2 regions of the Stutzerimonas sp. VN223-3 genome follow, and region 2 is predicted to be linked to the other one. Evidence: predicted binding sites of a transcription regulator. Region 2 holds the regulator's gene; the other holds the start of a gene.
What was found. Region 2 encodes LexA, which represses DNA repair genes until DNA is damaged. Its sites were predicted from a motif close to CTGTNTNNNNANACAG; they were not measured.
Positions count from the first base shown of each region.

Region 1: a site for LexA is predicted at 2,444-2,459, ahead of recN (DNA repair protein RecN). Genes of this name have one in related genera too.

Region 1 is NZ_RBEC01000003.1:810,606-822,384, reverse strand. Features, by position in the region: gene D7241_RS19735 (outer membrane protein assembly factor BamE) at 1-189, opposite strand, end outside; gene fur (ferric iron uptake transcriptional regulator) at 284-691, shown strand; gene recN (DNA repair protein RecN) at 745-2,421, opposite strand; gene grpE (nucleotide exchange factor GrpE) at 2,648-3,217, shown strand; gene dnaK (molecular chaperone DnaK) at 3,313-5,226, shown strand; gene dnaJ (molecular chaperone DnaJ) at 5,401-6,528, shown strand; gene dapB (4-hydroxy-tetrahydrodipicolinate reductase) at 6,607-7,413, shown strand; gene carA (glutamine-hydrolyzing carbamoyl-phosphate synthase small subunit) at 7,607-8,755, shown strand; gene carB (carbamoyl-phosphate synthase large subunit) at 8,792-11,779, shown strand, end outside.
Region 2 is NZ_RBEC01000001.1:899,253-911,031, reverse strand. Features, by position in the region: gene D7241_RS04250 (S-methyl-5'-thioinosine phosphorylase) at 1-491, opposite strand, end outside; gene nagZ (beta-N-acetylhexosaminidase) at 505-1,503, opposite strand; gene D7241_RS04240 (L,D-transpeptidase family protein) at 1,517-2,041, opposite strand; gene D7241_RS04235 (TetR/AcrR family transcriptional regulator) at 2,081-2,788, opposite strand; gene lexA (transcriptional repressor LexA) at 2,986-3,594, shown strand; gene sulA (SOS-induced cell division inhibitor SulA) at 3,605-4,087, shown strand; gene D7241_RS04220 (hypothetical protein) at 4,162-4,395, opposite strand; gene D7241_RS04215 (DMT family transporter) at 4,575-5,429, shown strand; gene D7241_RS04210 (DUF6586 family protein) at 5,454-5,969, opposite strand; gene topA (type I DNA topoisomerase) at 6,110-8,719, opposite strand; gene D7241_RS04200 (DUF1653 domain-containing protein) at 9,031-9,258, opposite strand; gene fadA (acetyl-CoA C-acyltransferase FadA) at 9,338-10,513, opposite strand; gene fadB (fatty acid oxidation complex subunit alpha FadB) at 10,531-11,779, opposite strand, start outside.

The DNA.
Region 1 (11,779 bases), on a different contig from region 2:
CAGCGGGTTGCCCATGATAAACCGTACTTGCGAGCGGGTCATTCCGGGGCGTAACTGGTCTATCATGTCCTGTGTAACGACATTGCCCTGTTGAATGTCGACCTTGTAAACCCCGGGGAATGAACAACCGGCGAGTGCGAACAGGCCCACAAGCGTGAGACTGGACAGCATGAGCTTGGTGTTTTGCATCGGTAGGTGACTTCCACTATCTTGGCTGGGCAAAGACCCGGATCATACCCGTATTGAAGGAGGCTGCGAAACAGCAGCAGCGAGAAAGCCAACCATGGTTGAAAATAGCGAACTACGCAAAGCTGGCCTCAAAGTGACCCTCCCTCGGGTCAAAATCCTGCAGATGCTGGATACCACTGACCGGCGCCATATGAGCGCTGAAGACGTCTACAAGGCGCTGATGGAGGCCGGCGAGGATGTCGGTCTGGCAACTGTCTACCGAGTGTTGACCCAATTCGAGGCCGCCGGCCTCGTGGTTCGGCATAATTTCGATGGTGGTCATGCGGTGTTCGAGCTTGCTGACAGTGGCCATCACGACCATATGGTCTGTGTCGACAGTGGCGATGTCATCGAGTTTTTCGATTCCGAGATCGAAAAGCTGCAGAAAGAAATCGTCAAGCGCCACGGTTATGAGCTGGTCGATCACAATCTGGTGCTCTACGTGCGCAAAAAGGCTGAGTGAGCGTCGGTGCAGAAAAAATAAAGGCGATCCGCGGGTCGCCTTTTTCATTTCCGCTAAGAGGCCTGGACTGAGCCGATCATCTGTCGGGCGTGGGCCAGCGCCTGTTCGGTCAAGTCAACTCCGCCAAGCATTCTCGCGATCTCCTCGACTCGTTCTCCATCTTCCAGCGTTGCCACAGCGGTGTGGGTCTCGTCGCTGCCGCGAGCCTTGTGCACGAATAGGTGATGGTGCCCTTGCGCCGCAACTTGCGGTAGGTGAGTAACGGTAAGTACTTGTCCGCGCTCGCCCAGACGGCGCAACAACTGACCGACCACTTCGGCGGTGGGGCCACCAATGCCGACGTCCACTTCGTCGAACACCAGTGTTGGGATCCGCGAGGTCTGAGCGGTGATTACCTGGATTGCAAGGCTGATGCGCGACAGTTCGCCACCAGAGGCGACCTTAGCCAGTGGTCGAAGTGGCTGCCCTGGGTTGGCGCTGACGAGAAACTCCACCTGTTCCAGTCCGTGTGGCATAAGGTCGCCTTCTGTGCTGGGCTTCAGCACGACGTTAAACTTGCCGCCCGGCATGCCCAATCGCTGAATCTCCGCTTCGACCGCTCTCGCCAGTGTTTCTGCGGCTTGTTGGCGGGTAGCGCTCAGCTCTCCAGCCTTTTCCCGATAATGTCGCTCATATGCAGCAAGCTCTTCGCCGAGTTGCTCCAGCGCGTCATCATTGGCGTTCAGGCTTTCCATCTCCTCGAACAACCGTTGTTGTAAGGCTGATAGTTCCAGCGGTTGCACCCGGTGCTTGCGCGCCAAGGTATAGATGCTATCCAGCCGTTCTTCCAGCGCCTGCTGGCGCTGCGGATCGGAATCGAAATGGTCAAGGAATCGGTTCAGCTCGCCGACCGCTTCTTCCACTTGGATCTGTGCGCTGGAGAGCAGGTTGACTGCTTCGCCGAGTGCACCCGGTTGATTCTGAAATGCGGTGAGGCGTTGCAGACTCGATGTCAGCGCTGACAATACGTTTCCCGCATCGCTCTCGCTGCATAGGTCGATCACTTGGCGGCAGGCGCCGAGCAGGTGCTCGGCGTTGGCAAGGTTCTTGTGCTCCTGCTCCAGATGTTCCAGCTCGTCCTCACCAAGGGCGAGGGTTTCCAGTTCTTCCAGCTGATAGCTCAGCAATTGATGGCGAGCGCGCTGCTCATCGCTGCTGTTACTCAGGCGCTCTAAGGTCTGCCGGGTCTGGCGCCAGCGTTGTGCAGCCAACTGAACCTGGCGCGCCAAGTCTTGGCTGCCGCTATATTCGTCGAGCAGACGTCGATGGGTATCGAGCTTTAGTAGCGACTGGTGTTCGTGCTGGCTGTGAATATCGATCAGCAATTCACCGAGCGCCTTAAGGTCCCCCTGAGGACAGGGCGTGCCGTTGATATAGCCGCGCGAGCGACCTTCGGCAGTAATTACTCGGCGGAGAATGCATGGGCCGTCGCTATCCAGGTCGCGCTCCACCAGCCAGGCCCGCGCGTCGGGAATGTCGTCCAGATCGAAGCTGGCAAGAATGTCGGCCTTATCCGCGCCGATGCGCACCACGCTGCTGTCGGCGCGGTCGCCAAGGGTCAATCCGAGTGCGTCGAGCATGATCGACTTGCCGGCGCCGGTTTCGCCACTGATCACGCTCATGCCGCGCTTCAGCTCAAGGTCGAGGTGCTCGACGATGGCGTAGTTATGAACAGACAGATGAACCAGCATGGCAGGGCTCCCGCGTAGATGACTGGCTATTTATACAGTTCTTCTGGGGAAGGCTTCAAGCGGCAAACTACAGGCGGCAAGAACTCTCAGCCACGATCGGGTGCAACTCTTGCTCGCGGTCGATAGCCTGTAGCTGCCTCCAGCCCTTGAAGCCGTGCTCGTCGCCCCCATATAGCGGCACAAGCGCGGGCTGACCGCCCGCTGAAGTCTTGATGAGGAGGATCGCATGGCCGACGAGCAGAACCTGGACAACCAGACCCCTGAAGAGAACGAGACCGAGCAAGCCGAAGTGGCCGAGGATCTGGCTGCCCGCGTGCAGTCACTCGAAGAGCAACTCGCGGCGGCGCAGGATCAGTCCCTGCGGGTTGCGGCCGAGCTGCAGAATATTCGCCGCCGCGCCGAGCAGGATGTGGAAAAGGCGCACAAGTTCGCGCTGGAAAAATTTGCCGGTGATCTGCTGGCCGTTGCCGATAGTCTCGAGCGTGGTCTCGAGCTGTCGAGTCCGGATGACGAAGCAGTCAAGCCGATGCGCGAAGGCGTCGAGCTGACCTTCAAGTTGCTGCTCGATACCCTGGCGCGCCATCAGCTGGCACAGCTAGATCCGCAGGGCGAGCCCTTCAATCCTGAGCATCACCAGGCCATGGCCATGGAAGAAAGCACTCATGCCGAGCCTGGCAGCGTGCTCAAGGTTTTTCAGAAGGGCTACCTGCTCAACGGTCGGTTGCTGCGTCCGGCAATGGTCGTAGTCAGCAAGGCGCCAGCGGAAACCCCGCCTTCGATTGATGAGAAGGCTTGAATTTCGGCTATTGAACCCCATCTCGTAGCCAAGCGTTTTTGTGTTACCCGCTGCCGGTAATCAGGCGCGGATCAATCAAGTTCGGAGAGAAGCATATGGGCAAGATTATCGGTATCGACCTGGGAACGACCAACTCCTGCGTCTCCATTCTGGAAAATGGCAAAGCTAAGGTGATCGAGAACGCCGAAGGCGGCCGCACCACCCCGTCGATCGTTGCGTATGCCAATGATGGCGAAATCCTGGTCGGTCAGTCGGCCAAGCGCCAGGCGGTGACCAACCCACACAACACTCTGTACGCGGTGAAGCGACTGATCGGTCGTCGTTTCGACGAAGAAGTCGTGCAGAAAGATATCCAGATGGTCCCGTACAAGATCGTCAAGGCGGACAATAGCGACGCGTGGGTAGAAGTGAGCGGCCAGAAGATGGCACCGCCACAGATTTCGGCGGAAATCCTGAAAAAGATGAAAAAGACCGCCGAAGACTACCTCGGCGAGCCGGTCACCGAGGCGGTAATTACCGTTCCTGCCTACTTCAACGACAGCCAGCGTCAGGCCACCAAGGACGCTGGACGCATCGCCGGCCTGGACGTAAAGCGCATCATCAACGAGCCGACTGCGGCTGCGCTGGCCTACGGCATGGACAAGGCCAAGGGCGACCACACCGTGATCGTCTATGACCTGGGCGGCGGTACCTTCGACGTGTCGGTGATCGAGATCGCCGAAGTCGACGGCGAGCACCAGTTCGAAGTGTTGGCCACCAACGGTGACACTTTCCTCGGTGGTGAGGACTTCGACATTCGCCTGATCGACTACCTCGTCGACGAGTTCAAGAAAGAAAGCGGCATGAACCTCAAGGGCGACCCGCTGGCGATGCAGCGCCTGAAAGAAGCCGCCGAGAAGGCCAAGATCGAGCTGTCCTCCAGCCAGCAGACCGATGTCAACCTGCCGTACATCACCGCGGACGCGACGGGTCCGAAGCACCTGAACGTGAAGATCTCTCGTGCCAAGCTGGAAGCGCTGGTCGAGGATCTTGTGCAGCGCACCATCGAGCCATGCCGCATGGCGATGAAGGATGCCGGTATCGACGTTTCCAAGATCGACGACGTGATCCTGGTCGGTGGTCAGACCCGTATGCCGCTGGTGCAGCAGAAGGTCGCGGAGTTCTTCGGCAAGGAAGCGCGCAAGGACGTCAACCCGGACGAAGCCGTCGCCATGGGTGCTGCCATTCAGGGCGCCGTTCTGGCTGGTGACGTTAAGGATGTGTTGCTGCTCGACGTGTCCCCGCTGACCTTGGGTATCGAAACCATGGGTGGCGTGATGACCGCGCTGATTGAAAAGAACACCACTATTCCGACCAAGAAGTCGCAGGTGTTCTCGACTGCCGATGACAACCAGAGCGCCGTGACCATTCACGTGCTGCAGGGCGAGCGCAAGCAGGCTGGGCAGAACAAGTCGCTGGGTCGTTTCGATCTGGCCGAGATTCCGCCGGCTCCGCGTGGCGTGCCTCAGATTGAGGTGACGTTCGACATCGACGCCAACGGCATCCTGCACGTGTCTGCCAAGGACAAGGCCACCGGCAAGCATCAGTCCATCGTGATCAAGGCTAACTCGGGTCTGTCCGAGGAAGAAATCGAGCAGATGGTGCGCGACGCCGAGGCCAACGCCGAGGAGGATCGCAAGTTCGAAGAATTGGTCACTGCGCGTAACCAAGGCGATCAGCTGGTCCATGCGACCCGCAAAATGCTGACCGAAGCCGGCGACAAGGCGACCGAGGAAGACAAGGCCAGCATCGAGAAGGCTATCGGCGAGCTGGAAGTAGCCATCAAGGGCGACGACAAAGCCGAGATCGAAGCCAAGATCGCTGCGGTTTCCCAGGCCTCCACGCCGCTGGCACAGAAGATGTACGCCGAGCAGCCTCAGGGCGGTGAGGGCGAGCAGGCTGGCAATAACGCGCAATCCGGCGACGATGTGGTCGACGCCGAGTTTGAAGAGGTCAAGGACAACAAGTAAGCCGCGGCTTATGACCTCCATGAGTGGAGAGGGCGCAGCGGCTGCCATCCTGGTCGCTGCTGCCTTTAGCTCCAACCCGAAGCGGTGATGCCGCGACGGGCTTGATCGCCGCGCGGGGGCTTGCTCCCGCGTCGGCGTGTCTGGAGGGTACGAATTTGAAGGTTCAGGAAATTTATGGCCAAACGTGACTATTACGAAGTGCTGGGTGTCGAGCGCGGCGCCAGCGAGGCGGAGCTGAAAAAGGCTTATCGCCGCCTCGCGATGAAGCACCATCCGGACCGTAATCCCGGAGATAAAGCGGCTGAAGACGCGTTCAAGGAAGCCAACGAGGCTTACGAAGTGTTGTCCGATGCGAGCAAGCGCCAGGCCTACGATCAGTACGGTCACGCCGGCGTCGATCCGCAGATGGGTGCAGGGGCGGGCGCCGCGTACGGCAACGCCAACTTCTCCGATATCTTCGGTGACGTATTCAGCGATTTCTTTGCCGGCGGACGCGGCAGTTCACGTGGTGGCGCCCAGCGCGGTAGCGACCTGCGCTACACGCTTGAACTGGATCTGGAAGAGGCCGTTCGCGGCACCACGGTCACCATCCGTGTGCCGACGCTTGCCGAGTGCAAGACCTGCGATGGCTCCGGCGCCAAGAAGGGCACCAGTCCTGTTACCTGTACCACCTGCGGTGGTATTGGCCAAGTCCGTATGCAGCAGGGCTTTTTCTCCGTTCAGCAGACCTGCCCGCGCTGCCATGGCAGCGGCAAGATGATTTCCGATCCTTGTGGCAGCTGTCACGGCCAAGGGCGCGTCGAAGAGCAGAAGACGCTTTCGGTCAAGGTTCCATCGGGCGTCGACACCGGCGACCGTATCCGTCTGACCGGCGAAGGCGAGGCAGGTGCTCAGGGTGGTCCGGCGGGCGATCTGTATGTCGTGGTCAACGTACGCGAGCACCCGATTTTCCAGCGCGATGGCAAGCATCTGTATTGCGAGGTGCCGATCAGCTTCGCTGATGCAGCTTTGGGCGGCGAGCTGGAAGTTCCGACTCTGGATGGTCGCGTCAAGCTGAAGATCCCCGAGGGGACCCAAACCGGCAAGCAGTTCCGCCTGCGCGGTAAGGGCGTTGCCCCTGTCCGTGGTGGTGCGGCAGGTGATCTGCTGTGTCGTGTCGCGGTGGAAACTCCGGTCAATCTAGGCAAGCGTCAGCGCGAGCTGCTTGACGAGTTCCGCAAAACGCTGCAAAGCGACAGCTCCCACTCGCCCAAGGCCAGCGGCTGGTTCGAGGGTATGAAGCGCTTTTTCGGCGATCTATAAACAGAAGGCTGCAGGCTGCAGGCGATAGGCTTCGAGCTTTCGCCTGAGGCCTGAGGCCTGCAGCCTGGAGCTGACTGGATGCGACGTATTGCAGTAATGGGCGCCGCCGGGCGCATGGGTAAAACCCTGGTCGAAGCCGTACAGCAGACTGGTGGTGCCGCGGGATTGACCGCCGCGATCGATCGGGCCGACAGCACCTTGGTTGGCGCTGATGCAGGCGAGCTAGCGGCCATCGGCAGGATCGGTGTACCGCTGATTGGAAGCGTTGAAAAGGTCGTCGAGGAGTTCGACGTGCTGATTGATTTCACCCACCCTTCGGTGACATTGAAAAATCTTGAAGTCTGCCGGCGTGCTGGCAAAGCCATGGTGATCGGCACGACTGGTTTCTCGGTTGAAGAGAAGGAAAAGCTGGCCGCGGCGGCAAAGGACATTCCCATCGTTTTTGCTGCCAACTTCAGCGTGGGCGTCAACCTTTGCCTGAAGTTGCTCGACACCGCTGCGCGAGTCCTCGGTGACGAAGTCGATATCGAGATCATCGAGGCACACCATCGGCATAAAGTCGACGCCCCGTCCGGCACAGCATTGCGCATGGGTGAGGTGGTTGCCGAAGCGCTCGGTCGCGATCTGCAGAAGGTTGCGGTATATGGCCGCGAGGGGCAAACAGGGGCGCGCGAGCGGGATGCCATAGGCTTCGCTACCGTCCGTGCCGGCGATGTCGTCGGGGATCATACGGTGCTATTCGCAGCCGAAGGCGAGCGGGTCGAGATCACGCACAAGGCTTCCAGCCGCATGACTTTCGCCAAGGGGGCTGTCCGCGCGGCGCTGTGGCTGGAGCAGCAGCCTGCAGGTCTGTATGACATGCAGGATGTGCTCGGGCTGCGCTGAAGCTACGTGCCGCCTGGCGCGTTGGGCAGATTTCGGCTGGACCCGAAAGGGTGTTTTCTGTAAGCTTCCCGTTTTAGTGTGTCCACTAAAAGTTGCGCAGAAATGACTCAAACAAAAAGCGGGATGACCTTCACACGTCATCCCGCTTTTTTACAATCTGCGCCTGCTTCAGCCTTGATCTTTGGGAGGTCTCTTGACTAAGCCAGCCCCTACGCCAGCCATTCTGGCCCTTGCCGATGGCAGCATCTTTCGCGGCGAATCCATCGGCGCCGATGGGCAAACCATTGGTGAGGTGGTGTTTAACACCGCCATGACCGGCTATCAGGAAATCCTCACCGATCCATCCTATGCCAAGCAGATCGTCACCCTGACCTACCCGCATGTCGGCAACACCGGCACGACTCCGGAAGATGCCGAGTCGTGGAAAGTCTGGGCGGCTGGCCTGGTGATTCGCGACCTGCCGCTGATTTCCAGCAACTGGCGCGACAAGCAGTCCTTGCCGGACTACCTCAAGGCCAACGGCACCGTTGCCATCGCCGGTATCGATACCCGCCGTCTGACTCGTATCCTTCGCGAGAAGGGCGCCCAGGATGGCTGCATCCTGGCAGGCAACGACGCCACCGAAGAAAAAGCGCTGGAGCTGGCGCGAAGCTTCCCTGGCCTCAAGGGCATGGACCTGGCCAAGGAAGTCAGTGTCAAGGAGCCCTACGAGTGGCGTTCGAGCGTCTGGTGCCTGAGCGACGATGGCCATGCCGAAGTGCCCGCCAGCGAGCTGCCTTATCATGTGGTCGCCTTCGACTACGGCGTGAAATACAACATCCTGCGCATGCTGGTGGCGCGCGGTTGCCGTGTCACCGTGCTTCCGGCCCAGTCCACCGCTAGCGATGCGCTAGCCTTGAACCCGGACGGCATTTTCCTCGCCAATGGTCCAGGGGATCCTGAGCCCTGCGATTATGCGATCAAGGCAATCCAGGAAATGCTCGAAACCGATATCCCGATGTTCGGGATTTGCCTCGGCCACCAGTTGCTGGCCCTGGCGTCCGGTGCCAAGACGGTGAAAATGCCGAACGGCCACCACGGTGCCAACCATCCGGTACAGGACCTCGACACTGGCGTAGTGATGATCACAAGCCAGAACCATGGCTTCGCCGTAGAAGAGTCCAGCCTGCCGAGCAATCTGCGCGCGACCCATAAGTCGCTGTTCGACGGCACCCTGCAAGGCATCGAGCGCACCGACAAGGTCGCTTTCAGCTTTCAGGGGCACCCCGAAGCCAGCCCGGGCCCGCACGACGTCGCGCCGCTGTTCGACCGTTTCATCGAAGCCATGGCCAAGCGCCGCTGAGCCTGCCGACTGACCCAAGGATTCGAGAGTAAGAAAATGCCAAAACGTACAGACATCAAAAGCATCCTGATCCTCGGTGCCGGCCCGATCGTTATCGGCCAGGCGTGCGAGTTCGACTATTCCGGTGCCCAGGCGTGCAAGGCGCTGCGTGAGGAAGGCTTCCGCGTCATCTTGGTCAACTCCAACCCGGCGACCATCATGACCGACCCGGCCATGGCCGATGCGACTTACATTGAGCCGATCAAGTGGGCCACCGTCGCGAAGATCATCGAGAAGGAGCGCCCGGATGCGCTGCTGCCGACCATGGGCGGCCAGACCGCGCTGAACTGCGCGCTGGACCTGGAAAAGCACGGCGTACTCGAGAAATTTGGCGTCGAGATGATCGGCGCCAATGCCGACACCATCGACAAGGCCGAAGACCGTTCGCGCTTCGACAAGGCGATGAAGAACATCGGCCTGGCGTGCCCGGTTTCCGGCATCGCACACAACATGGACGAAGCTTACGGTGTGCTCGACAAAGTCGGCTTCCCTTGCATCATCCGCCCGTCGTTCACCATGGGTGGCACCGGTGGCGGCATCGCCTACAACCGCGAAGAGTTCGAGGAGATCTGCGCCCGCGGTCTCGACCTGTCGCCGACCAGCGAACTGCTGATCGACGAGTCGCTGATCGGCTGGAAGGAATACGAGATGGAGGTTGTCCGCGACAAGAAGGATAACTGCATCATCGTCTGCGCCATCGAGAACTTCGACCCGATGGGCGTACACACCGGTGACTCCATCACTGTGGCTCCGGCGCAAACCCTCACCGACAAGGAATATCAGATCCTGCGTAACGCCTCGTTGGCGGTACTGCGCGAGATCGGCGTGGAAACTGGCGGTTCCAACGTGCAGTTCGGTATCTGCCCGAACACCGGCCGCATGGTCGTGATCGAGATGAATCCGCGCGTTTCGCGTTCCTCGGCTCTGGCTTCCAAGGCCACGGGTTTTCCGATCGCCAAGATCGCAGCAAAGCTGGCCGTGGGTTACACCCTCGATGAGCTGCAGAACGACATCACCGGTGGGCGCACCCCGGCCTCCTTCGAGCCTGCCATCGATTACGTCGTCACCAAAATTCCGCGCTTCGCTTTCGAGAAGTTTCCGAAGGCTGACGCCCGCCTGACCACTCAGATGAAGTCTGTCGGTGAGGTCATGGCCATCGGCCGGACTTTCCAGGAGTCGGTGCAGAAAGCCCTGCGTGGCCTGGAAGTCGGTGTATCCGGTTTCGACCCTAAGCTCGATCTGGCCGACCCAGAAAGCGAGAGCACCCTCAAGCGCGAGCTCACCGTACCAGGCGCGGATCGTATCTGGTACGTGGCTGATGCCTTCCGCGCCGGCAAATCTGTCGCCGAAGTCTTCGACCTGACGCGCATCGATGAATGGTTTTTGGTGCAGATCGAAGATCTGATCAAGGAAGAAGAGCGGATCAAGACCTTGGGCCTGTCCAGCATCGATCGCGATGTGATGTACAAGCTCAAGCGCAAGGGCTTCTCCGATGCGCGCCTGGCCAAGCTGCTCGGCGTCACCGAAAAAAATCTGCGCGCTCATCGCCACAAGTTGAAGGTGCTACCGGTCTACAAACGCGTCGACACCTGCGCCGCTGAATTTGCGACCGATACGGCCTACATGTATTCGACCTACGAGGAAGAGTGCGAAGCCAATCCGTCGAGTCGCGACAAGATCATGATCCTTGGTGGTGGGCCCAACCGTATTGGCCAGGGCATCGAGTTCGACTATTGCTGCGTGCACGCGGCGCTGGCGATGCGCGATGATGGCTACGAGACCATCATGGTCAACTGCAACCCGGAAACCGTCTCCACCGATTACGATACCTCGGATCGCCTGTACTTCGAGCCGGTCACGCTGGAGGACGTTTTGGAAATCGTCCGTGTCGAGCAGCCCAAGGGCGTGATTGTCCAATATGGCGGACAGACGCCGCTAAAACTGGCTCGTGCGCTAGAAGAGGCCGGCGTGCCGATCATCGGCACCAGTCCTGACTCCATTGACCGTGCCGAGGATCGCGAGCGTTTCCAGCAAATGGTTGAGCGTCTTAATCTACGTCAGCCGCCGAACGCCACCGCGCGTAGCGAAGAGGAAGCCTTGGCCGCGTCCAAGGTCATTGGTTATCCGCTGGTGGTACGCCCTTCGTACGTGCTGGGTGGCCGGGCGATGGAAATTGTCTATCAGGAAGAAGAGCTGCGTCGTTATATGCGTGAGGCGGTCAAAGTCTCCAACGACAGCCCAGTGTTGCTCGACCATTTCCTCAATTGCGCTATCGAAGTCGATATCGATGCGGTGTGTGATGGTGAGCATGTGGTGATCGGTGCGATCATGCAGCACATCGAACAGGCGGGCGTGCACTCTGGCGACTCTGCCTGTTCCCTACCGCCTTACTCGTTGCCAGCGCATATCCAGGACGAGATTCGCGATCAGGTCAAGAAGATGGCCCTGGAGCTTGGCGTGGTCGGCCTGATGAACGTGCAGATGGCCGTGCAGGGCGAGGATATCTTCGTCATCGAAGTCAACCCGCGTGCCTCGCGTACCGTTCCCTTCGTGTCTAAATGCATTGGCGTTTCGCTGGCGATGATCGCGGCACGCGTTATGGCAGGCAAAACGCTGGCCGAAGTCGGGCTGACGGAAGAAATCATTCCGAACTTCTATAGCGTCAAGGAAGCCGTATTCCCGTTCGCCAAGTTCCCTGGCGTTGACCCGATTCTCGGTCCGGAGATGAAATCCACCGGCGAGGTGATGGGGGTCGGTGACAGCTTCGCCGAAGCGTTCGCCAAGGCGCAGCTCGGTGCTAGTGAAATTTTGCCGAACAGCGGCTGCGCGTTCATTAGTGTGCGTGACGATGACAAGCCGCATGTCGAACAGGTGGCGCGCGATCTGATCGGGCTTGGTTTCGAGGTGGTTGCCACCGTCGGCACCGCCAAGCTCATCGAAGCTGCCGGATTGCCGGTGCGCCGAGTCAACAAGGTGACCGAAGGT
Region 2 (11,779 bases):
GGCCCTTGAGTACAGCCATAGACACCATGGCTGCTGAACAGATAACCCTCGGCAGACAAACCAGCGATAAGGCGCTGGCGCAGCGTTTCGTCGTAGGGGTAGCTGAAATCGACATGGGTGACATGCTCGATGTCGCCCTCGAAGAAGGTGTGCTCGCGCCCATAGGTATAGTCGATGAGCTGATGCGGTACGCACAGATGGCCAGAGCCCATCGCCGAATGAATGCCGCCGACCGCGTTCACCGCGATCACCGCCTGCGCCCCAGCTTTTTTTAGCGCCCATAGATTAGCGCGGTAGTTCACCTGATGCGGCGGGATGCGGTGCGGATGTCCGTGACGGGCCAAAAACAACACATCTTTGCCGGCATACTCGCCGCGCAGAATATCGGCCGACGGCGGACCGTAGGGGGTTTCCATATATATAGCTTCACGTAGGGTGAAACCGGGCAACTCGGTCAGGCCGGTGCCGCCAATAATGGCGTGGACAGTCATCATGTTTCCTTGGTCAAGCGATCAGTTCGGCTGCTTTGAGGGTGGCGATCGATGCGCGCCAACGAGGATCCTGTTTGTACTCCAGCGAACCCGCCGCACGGCTGCGCATCTTCGCCAGTGCGAGCGATGGCTGCACACCGAGACGCTGCAGCGCCGACAGGGCTAGCTCGGCAGCGCCACGGTCGTTGCACACTAAGCCCATGTCGCAGCCAGCCGTTAGTGCCGCTTCGATGCGGCTCGCGGCATCACCTACCACATGCGCACCAGCCATCGACAGATCGTCACTGAAGATCACCCCACGGAAGCCCAGCTCCTTGCGCAAGATGTCCTGCAGCCAATGCCGTGAAAAGCCGGCCGGCTTGTCGTCGACCTGCGGATAGATCACATGTGCAGGCATCACCGCATCGAGCTCGCCAGCCAACTGCTGAAACGGAATCAGGTCATGCACACGAAGCGCGTCCAGACTACGCTCGTCGACCGGAATCGCCACGTGGGAATCAGCCTCGGCCCAGCCGTGACCAGGGAAGTGCTTGCCGGTGGCTGCCATCCCTGCGCTACGCATGCCTTTGATGAACGCTCCGGCAAGTTCGGTGGCACGCTGCGGGTCAGCCTCGAACGCGCGGGTCCCGACCACTGCGCTGCGTTGGTGATCCAGGTCGAGCACCGGCGCGAAGCTGAAATCCAGCCCAACCGCCAGCACTTCGGTCGCCATCACCCAGGCGCAGGTTTCTGCCAACTCCAACGCATCGGCGCGCGAGGCGAAGTCGCGCATCGCCGGCAAGCGAACAAAATCGCGCCGCAGCCGTTGGACGCGCCCGCCTTCCTGATCGACAGCCAACAGAACATCGGGCCGCACGGCGCGAATAGCGCAACACAGCTCCTGTACCTGGCGAGGATTTTCGATATTGCGAGCGAACAGAATCAGCCCGCCAACCTCCGGTTGGCGCAGCAACTGGCGATCCTCGGCGGTCAGCCAAGTACCGGCGATGTCCAGCATCAATGAGCCTTGCATGATGAGCAGATCCTTAATTCAGCGCTGCGCTCGACCAATCCGGACACGCCGTTTCGCCTATATGGACGGCACAACCGGCCGGCACCAGAGGAAAAAGATCGAGCAAATCGGCATTGCGCAGCCTGATGCAGCCGTGAGAAAGCGGTACGCCCATGGGTTCTGAGTCAGGCGTGCCATGCAAATAGATATAACGACGAAAGGTGTCGACCTCACCCATCCGGTTGTGTCCGGGCTCGCATCCGCTGAGCCAGAGGATTCGGGTGAGAATCCAGTCGCGCCCGGGAAACCGCTCGCCCAGGTCCGAATTCCAGACTTCACCGGTCCAGCGCCGGCCACGCAAAACGGCCCCGGACGGTAGCCCTTCACCGATACGCGCACGTACCTGGTGGCGACCACGTGGCGTGCAACCGGAACCATTGAGTTCGCCGACACCGTTACGAGCGGTAGACACGGGCAGCCGGACGCGCAGCCTGCCATCGGAAAACCCGTAGAGCATCTGGTCGGCAATCGAGATATGAAGGAAATCGAGATCAGACATGGGCGGCTAGCTTAGCTGATCGATCCCTGACCGTGTACCTCAACCCTTGGCGGGCATCGCCAAAGCGTTGCGTCGACCGATGGGATGGGCTTGAGCCAAGCTCGAGTCCACCACACCGGAATCGGCACGCATGCCGGCAGCTAGAAACGGAACCATCATGCGCATGACCTGCTCGATGGATGTCCTGGCGCCAAAATCGTTCTCAGCGATTGCTCGCAACGCCTTGATGCCCGACATGCTGAACGCCGCGGCACCGAGCATGAAATGCACGCGCCAGAACAGCTCGATGGGCGGAATCGAAGGCGCCGCCTCGTGCACTCGGTGCATGTACCGACGAAACACCTTGCCGTACATGTCCTCAAGATAGCGGCGCAGGTGACCTTGACTCTGACTGAATGACAGGCCCAGCAGGCGCATGAAAATCGACAGATCATCGCCACTGCGCGGCTTCACTGCAAGCGCCTGCTCGACCAGAATCTCCAGCAACTCTTCGAGACTGTCTTTCCTGTCGGGTTTAGCTTCACGTTTGTCCAGTTCTCGTTCAAGGCTCACGCAGAATGGCCCAAGGAAACGAGAGAAAACTGCTTGGATAAGCGCCTTTTTCGAACCGAAGTGGTAATTCACTGCCGCCAGATTGACCCCAGCTTTACTGGTGATCAGGCGAAGCGAAGTCTCGGCGAAGCCTTTTTCAGCAAACAGCTGTTCCGCTGCATCAAGAATACGCTCCACTGTTTCCGACTGCGCCATGCCCCCTCCCACTGACAAACACTTGTTTGAAACTTACGTTTCACTCACCACCAAGTCAACCACGAAAGTGTCCGAGCGCCTAACCGCAGGCAACCAGAGCTTGCACCAAGCCAGCGCAGCTCTCAACCAAACAAAGATTGCCAAGCATCAGGCACTGTATATAATCCCAGTCACTGTATAAAAGAACAGAGACCACCATGATCAAGCTGACCCCTCGCCAGTCGGAAATTCTCGCCCTCATCAAGCGATGCCTTGAAGAAAACGGCTATCCGCCTACGCGTGCGGAGATCGCTCAGGAGCTGGGTTTCAAATCGCCCAATGCAGCTGAGGAGCACCTTAGGGCATTGGCCAACAAAGGCGCTATCGAGATGACGCCCGGCGCCTCGCGCGGGATACGTATTCCAGGCTTCGAACCTGCCGCCGAAGAGAGCGGTTTACCCGTCATTGGACGAGTAGCAGCCGGCGCGCCAATTCTTGCCCAGCAAAACGTCGAAGAGTCCTGCCAGATCAACCCAGCATTCTTCCACCCCAAAGCCGACTATCTGTTGCGTGTGCGTGGTATGAGCATGAAGGACATCGGCATTTTTGATGGTGATTTGCTCGCCGTACATACCACGCGTGAAGCACGCAATGGCCAAGTCGTCGTGGCTCGGATCGATGATGAGGTAACGGTGAAGCGCTTCAAGCGCGAAGGCGACAAGGTCTGGCTGCTGGCTGAGAACCCCGAGTTTGCCCCCATCGAAGTGGATCTCAAACAACAAGAATTGGTTATCGAAGGCTTGAGTGTCGGCGTGATTCGCCGCTAAGGAGAGGTTCATGCAGTATCAACCCCAACCCACCGCAGGCAAACCACCGCAGCTTTCTTTATTCGAAGGGCTGATCGCCCATCGATTGACGCCGTTCGGAGAAATGGCCTGCGCCCCCCCGCAGCCCGCCGACGATTGGCTGAGCGAAATGACCTTGAGCGGCAGCGGTGGTCATTGCCGTCTGTTGCTCGCCCCGATCCTGCGCGAGCTCAGTGAGGCGGCCGACACACGCTGGCTGACTCTGATCGCGCCGCCTGCATCGTTGTCGCAAAGCTGGCTACGGGAAACCGGGCTCAACCGCGACCGTATCCTGTTATTGCAGGCCCGCGAGACCCAAGGTGCACTGGAATTGGCGTGCAAGGCACTGATGTCAGGCTGCAGCCATACAGTGATTACCTGGTTGGGACGTCTCGACAGGACCAGCCGGCTGAAACTGCGCGCTGCGGCCGATCAGGGCAACGCGCAAAGCCTGAATGTACGTATGGGTAACTGAACCGTCTGATCTATCCGGCACATGGAAGTGCCGAAAAAACTCGCCCAGCCGCAATGGCAACCAGGCGATTCGCATCAGTGCAGCACGTGCGGCTCCTCTTCTCGCTCGAATTCCCCTTCCGATACTCGCCCTGCCATCTGCACACCGACGCTGAACATTGCTTTGGCAATTTCGACATGCTGCCCCTGCAGGAACTCCTTGGCATCGTCAGAGAAATCCAATGTGGCCAGCACACCTTCGTCCTCAGCGCGACGCAGCACAATGCTGCCATCGGGTAGCTCGACGATTTCCAGAAAAGACGTTGGCATGAGTCTGCTCCCCGTGAAAGGCGCGCATTGTACCAGCCGGCCAGAATGCAGACAGCCCTTGGCTTGATACGAGCGGCGGTATGCAGATGCACCACAGCGCCACTACACAGTAGGATGGCGTCTCATCGCGGTCTGGACAGCAATCGGGACCGCGCCATTCGCTTCAAGGAAGCTGCCGAATGACCGCCAGAACGTTGCTGCTGACAGCATTGGCCATGCTTGCTTTCGCAGGCAACTCACTGCTTTGCCGTGCTGCATTGCGTGACAGCCAGATCGACCCTGCCAGCTTTACCGCGTTGCGCCTGCTGGCAGGAGCCCTGATGCTGTGGCTGCTGTTGTTCCTGCGTAAAGGATCTTCAGCGAAGTCCGGCAGCTGGTACGGCGCCGTGGCGCTCTTCGTCTATGCGGCAGCCTTCTCGTACGCCTACCTGCATCTCGATGCCGGTGCCGGCGCGCTACTACTGTTCGGTGCAGTGCAGTTGAGCATGATTGCCTGGGGGCTAATCAGAGGGGAGCGGCTGCATCGCCTGCAAGTGGTTGGGCTGCTTTTGGCAGGAGGGGGACTGGTCGCGCTTCTTCTGCCCGGCACGAGCACACCGCCTATATCGGCTTCGTTGCTGATGGTGCTGTCGGGCATCGCCTGGGGCGCGTACTCGCTTTTGGGAAGAGGAACACCAGATCCGTTGGCCGCGACAGCTGGAAACTTCATCCGCACGCTACCGATTGCGGCTGTGCTTTGCCTGCTGGCGTTGGCCTGGCTGGAGTGGGATACGGCCGGTGTGATCTATGCGCTCCTATCCGGTGGGCTGATGTCCGGTATCGGCTATGCCATTTGGTACGCCGCGTTGCCCGGCCTCGCAGCCATACAGGCTGCGAGCGTGCAACTGAGCGTGCCCCTTATCACTGCGCTGGCTGGTAGTGTGCTTTTGGGGGAAACCCTGACCGGACGCCTACTGATCGCCGGCCTCGCGATCCTGGGCGGTATCGCCTTGGTCCTGCGGGTCAAGCACAAGGTTCCAGCCCGAACCGAATAGCCAAACGCTTTCTCGCTTAGGCGCTTACCATTCGGTAAGCGATTCCCGAAAACGCAGCGCCAGGGCCTTCATGTTCTGCCGCCAAGATTCCACTTCGGCATGTGTCAGTACGGGCGCTTCCTCGCCCACGCTGACCGCCTCGATCAACGGCATGGCTGGGTCGGTCTTCGCCTTGACGGGCGCCCGAGGTGGCTCGAAGAGTGCCATATGGGCCTGCAGCAATCGCGCAAGCCAGGTCTCGGAATGCTCGGCCAACTCGATCAACTCAGCCAGTTCCGGACTCGGCGATGAGTTCTGCGAACGCGAAAGCAGTAATTCTGCGCGCGGCGCGTTCGCACCCAGTAGGCGATAGTAGCCGGCAATCTCGTGGCATAGCCCCAGCAGCGCGCCGTACAGATGGAACAGACTGGCTTCGCGCTCGGCTTGGATCAGTCCCGGGGCATTCAGCGCGCCTTTTTCCTCGGCCCGTCGCCAGTTCTCAAGCGCCAGCCCGGCAAAATAGATTTTCTGATTGGTTCGGGTGTACAGCTCGTGAGCCATGGCGGTCGTTCCCATTAGATCAGCGGGTAGCCGGAAAGCAAAAGTATGGTGGCAGGTGCAGGAATCGCCAGCTGAACATCGAGACTGCCGGCTGCTTTCCTTCCAGCCCACAGCCTCAAGCGCCCTTATCGGCTTTTAACCTATTTGGTGCTTTTGTCTTCCACCTTCCACTTGCCGCCATCGAAGAACGCCTTCCAGCCCGTCGGTTTACCGTTGACCTCCGTCTGCACGTACTGCTCCTTGGTCTTGCGGCTGAAGCGGATAACGGCTGGGCGGCCTTCCGGATCTTTCTTTGGCGCATCGAGCAGGAAGTAGTACTTCGGATCGATCTCATCCTTGTGCGGAATGAGCTCCTGCACCAGCGGCGCACGTGTCTCGCGGTTTTTTGGGAACTGACTGGCTGCCAGGAACAGGCCCGATGCACCGTCGCGCAGCACGTAAGTATCGTCGACCTTCTCGCACTTGAGTTCCGGCATCTTCACCGCATCCATTTTCGGCGGTGCCGCCTCGCCGCTTCTGAGCAACTTGCGTGTGTTCTTGCACTCGGCATTGGTGCAACCAAAAAACTTGCCGAAGCGGCCCGTCTTGAGCTGCATCTCGCTGCCGCACTTGTCGCACTCGAGACTCGGGCCTTCGTAGCCCTTGATGCGGTACTGGCCTTGCTCGATCTCGTAACCGGTGCAGTCGGGATTGTTGCCGCAAATGTGCAGTTTGCGGGTTTCGTCCAGCAGATAGGCATCCATCGCCGTGCTGCAGATCGGGCAGCGATGCTTGCCAAGCAACACACGTGACTCGGACTCGCCCTCATCGTCGGCAGCAATCTCGTCGCCCGGTATCAGGTTGACCGTCGACTTGCAGCGTTCTTTCGGCGGTAGGCTGTAACCGGAGCAGCCAAGGAACACGCCGGTGGAAGCCGTACGAATCATCATCGGCCGGCCACACACCTTGCATGGAATATCGGTCAGGGTCGGTTGGTTGGCACGCATGCCGGTATCGCTGGATTCGGCGATTTCCAGTTTCTTGCGAAAATCACCATAGAACTCGTCGAGCACGTGCTTCCACTCGCGCTCGCCCTGAGCGACATCGTCGAGATTCTCTTCCATCCCGGCGGTGAAGCCATAGTCCATCAGGTTGTTGAAGCTTTCCGAGAGGCGCTCGGTAACGATGTCGCCCATCTTTTCCGAATAGAACCGGCGGTTATGCAGGGAAACATAGCCACGGTCCTGGATCGTCGAGATGATCGCCGCGTAGGTGGACGGACGACCGATACCGCGCTTTTCCATCTCCTTGACCAGGCTTGCTTCGGAGTAACGTGCCGGCGGCTTGGTGAAATGCTGGCTTGGGTCGAGCTTGATCAGCTTCATCCCGTCGCCCTTGTTCATATCCGGCAATACGTCGTCTTCACCGCTCTTGCTCTGCTGCGGCATGACCTTGGTGTAACCGTCGAACTTGAGAATGCGACCCTTGGCACGCAGCTCGTAATTACCTGCCGTCACGGTCACACTGGTGGACAGGTACTGCGCCGGCGGCATCTGGCAGGCCACGAACTGGCGCCAGATCAGATCGTAAAGACGCTCTGCGTCGCGCTCCATGCCGGAAAGCTGCGTCGGGCGCAGGTTGACGTCCGAAGGGCGAATCGCCTCGTGCGCTTCCTGCGCGCCTTCCTTGCTGGAGTAGAAGTTAGGCTTCTCCGGCAGGTACTTATTGCCGAACTCATCTTCGATGAAGCCGCGAACCATGGCCAGCGCATCGGCCGATAGGTTGGTCGAGTCGGTACGCATGTAAGTGATGTAGCCCGCTTCGTAAAGCCGCTGCGCCATCATCATGGTCTTCTTCACGCCGAAACCGAGCCGGTTGCTCGCCGCCTGCTGCAGGGTCGAGGTGATGAACGGTGCAGAAGGCTTGCTGCTGGTTGGCTTGTCTTCACGCTTGGTGACGCTGTAGCTCGAATCCTTGAGCTGCTCGAGCGCAGCCATGGCATGGGCTTCGTTGAGTGGCTTGAAGGCTTCGCCGTTCTCGCGGGAAACCTCGAATCGCACCTTGGCATCGCCAGCCGTGGCGAGATCGGCGTGCACTTCCCAATACTCTTCCGGGACGAACGCACGAATTTCACGCTCGCGCTCGACCACCAGTTTCACGGCAACCGACTGTACCCGACCGGCCGAAAGGCCGCGGGCGATCTTTGACCACAGCAATGGCGAGACCATATAGCCCACCACGCGATCGAGAAAGCGCCGCGCCTGTTGGGCGTTGACCCGATTGATATCGAGATCGCCCGGCTTGGAGAACGCTTCCTGAATCGCTTTCTTGGTGATCTCGTTGAACACAACGCGCTTGTAGCGGCTGTCTTCGCCGCCGATCGATTCGCGCAGGTGCCAGGCGATCGCCTCCCCCTCTCTATCCAAGTCGGTCGCGAGATAGATGGTGTCGGCTTCCTTGGCCAGTCGACGCAGCTCGTCGATCACTTTTTCCTTGCCCGGCAGGATTTCATACTTGGCTTTCCAGCCATGTTCCGGATCGACGCCCATACGGGTGAACAACTGGCGCTTGGCCTTTTCCTTGGGCGAGAGCGCAGGTGCCTCGGCAGCCGCAGCCTTGCCACGCTTGGCCGGCTCGCGAGTACCAGAACCGCTGGTAGGAAGGTCGCGGATGTGGCCGATACTCGACTTCACCACGTACTGGTTGCCCAAATACTTGTTGATTGTCTTGGCCTTGGCCGGTGATTCCACGATGACCAGCGATTTACCCATGGAGAGGAGAGTTCCTGAATCGAGAGGTGAACTGAGAAATTTGATCGGCAGCGCGTAACGTCGTATGCGATGCGCAGGCTGCCAGAAAGAAGCGAAGCAGCACGTTCCAGAGCTGCACAGAGCACTCGTATGCTCCGGAAAATCCTTCGTACCCACGGTCAAAATCCGTTGGCAGCATCACTGCCTGATGATTTTGTACCGTCCGAAACAGAATGGAGTCGCTTTCACTCTGTCCGAAAAGCACCGCTATATATAGTGGCGGTAGAGCTGAGGTCAAGCGCAAGGGTTAAGCCAGCTTGCCCAAACAGCGCTTAAAAACGGCTGGGTTCGGCTTCAATCAGAGCGAAACGGGGAAGCGTTTCGCCGTCGACCTCTACCGTTTCGGTGAACATTGAAAGCGGGCGTACCCAAAGGCCGAAATCCCCGTATAGCGCCTGATAGAACACCACGGATTCTTCTGTCTCGGAATGTCTGGCGACCGCATATACCCGATACTCGGGTCCCTTATAGTGACGATAACGACCGGGCATAACCTGCATGACACTGCCTCTGGAAAAACAACTACCTATAAAAATGAAAACCGGGGCACGAGGCCCCGGCTTCCTTGTCCCGAACAGCTTAGACGCGTTCGAACACCGTGGTGATACCTTGACCCAGGCCGATGCACATCGTGGATACGCCAAGGGTACCGCCGTTCTGCTTCATCACGTTCAGCAGCGTGCCGGAGATACGTGCGCCTGAGCAACCGAACGGATGGCCCAGCGCGATGGCACCGCCGTGCAGGTTGACCTTCTGCTCCATCTTGTCGAGCAATTTAAGATCCTTCAACACAGGCAGCGCCTGAGCCGCGAACGCCTCGTTGAGCTCGACGAAATCGATGTCGTCCATCGTCAGACCGGCACGCTTGAGCGCCTTCTGGGTGGCCGGCACCGGGCCGTAACCCATGATCGCCGGATCGACACCGGCCAGCGCCATGGAGCGGATCACGGCCATCGGCTGGATCCCCAGATCCTGTGCCCGCTGTGCCGACATCACGATCATGCAGGACGCACCATCGGTGATCTGCGAGGACGTACCCGCCGTTACAGTGCCGCCCTTGGGATTGAAGGCAGGCTTCAGAGCCGCGAGGCTTTCCAGCGTGGTTTCCGGACGAATGGTCTCGTCATAGTCGAAAATCTTGAGGAAACCGTTCTCGTCATAGCCCTGCATCGGGATGATTTCATCCTTGAACAGGCCCTCGACGGTCGCCTTGTGCGCCAGGCGGTGAGAACGCTCACCGAACGCGTCCTGCTGCTCGCGGGTGATGCCGTGCATCTTGCCCAGCATTTCAGCGGTCAGGCCCATCATGCCGGACGCTTTGGCGGCGTACAGCGACAGCTGCGGGTTCGGGTCGACTCCGTGCATCATGCCGACGTGGCCCATGTGCTCAACACCACCGACAACGAACACATCACCGTTACCGGTCATGATCGCCTGAGCGGCAGTATGCAGCGCGCTCATCGACGAACCGCACAGGCGGCTGACGGTCTGCGCGGCGCTGGTGTGCGGAATGCGGGTCATCAGCGACGCCATGCGGGCGATGTTCCAGCCCTGTTCCAGGGTCTGGTTGACGCAGCCCCAGATCACATCTTCCACTTCCGCCGGATCGATTTTCGGATTGCGCGCCAGCACTCCATCGATCAGGTGCGCGGACATGCTCTCAGCGCGGGTGTTGCGGTGCATGCCGCCCTTGGAACGACCCATCGGGGTACGGCCGAAGTCGACAATGACGACGTCTCTCGGATTAAGGCTCATATCTCTCTATTCCTCGATTAACCGTAGAAGCGCTGGCCGTTGGCAGCCATTTCACGCAGCTTGGCAGTCGGCTGATACAGCGGGCCCAGGTCGGCGTATTTGTCGGCCAATGTCACGAACTCGGCAACACCGATCGAATCGATATAGCGCAGTGCACCGCCGCGGAAGGGTGGGAAGCCGATGCCGTAGATCAAGCCCATGTCGGCTTCGGCGGCAGTTTCGACGATCTTGTCTTCCAGGCAACGGACCGTTTCCAGACACAGCGGGATCATCATGAAATTGATGATGTCCTCGTCGGTGACTTCACGCTGCTCGTAGACGATCGGTGCCAGCACTTCCTGGACGCTCGGGTCGACCACTTTGGCCGGCTTGCCGCGCTTGTCCATTTCATAGCTGTAGAAGCCCTTGCCGTTCTTCTGGCCCAGGCGATTAGCGTCGTACAAGGCATCAACCGCAGTGCGGCGATCATCCTTCATGCGATCCGGGAAACCCTCGGCCATGACGTCACGGCCATGGTGGCCAGTGTCCATGCCTACAACATCCATTAGGTAAGCCGGGCCCATCGGCCAGCCGAACTTTTCCATCACCTTGTCGATGCGAACGAAATCCACGCCTGCGCTGACCAGACGGGCGAAGCCACCGAAATACGGGAACAGCACGCGGTTGACCAGGAAGCCCGGGCAATCGTTGACCACGACCGGACTCTTGCCCATTTTCTTGGCGTAGGCAACGGTGGTGGCGATCGCGGTTTCGCTGGTCTTCTCACCACGAATGACTTCCACCAGCGGCATCATGTGTACCGGGTTGAAGAAGTGCATGCCGCAGAAGTTTTCCGGACGCTTGAGCGCCTGAGCCAGCAGGCTGATGGAGATGGTCGAGGTGTTCGAGGCGATGATCGCGTCTTCACGCACCAGGCCTTCCACTTCAGCCAGCACCGACTGCTTGATCTTCGGGTTCTCGACCACGGCCTCGACGACGATGTCGACGTTGCCGAAATCACCATAGGAGGTGGTCGGGCGAATCGCATTGAGGGCTTCGGCCATCTTCGCCGGGGTCAGACGTCCTTTCTCGACGCGCTTGCCGAGCAGCTTGGAGGCCTCGTTCAAGCCCATCTGGATGCCTTCTTCGCGGATGTCCTTCATCAGGATCGGCGTGCCTTTGACAGCCGACTGATAGGCGATACCGCCACCCATGATGCCAGCACCAAGCACAGCAGCCAGCTTCACTTCGCGCGCCTGCTTGTCGTAGTTCTTGGCTTTCTTCTTC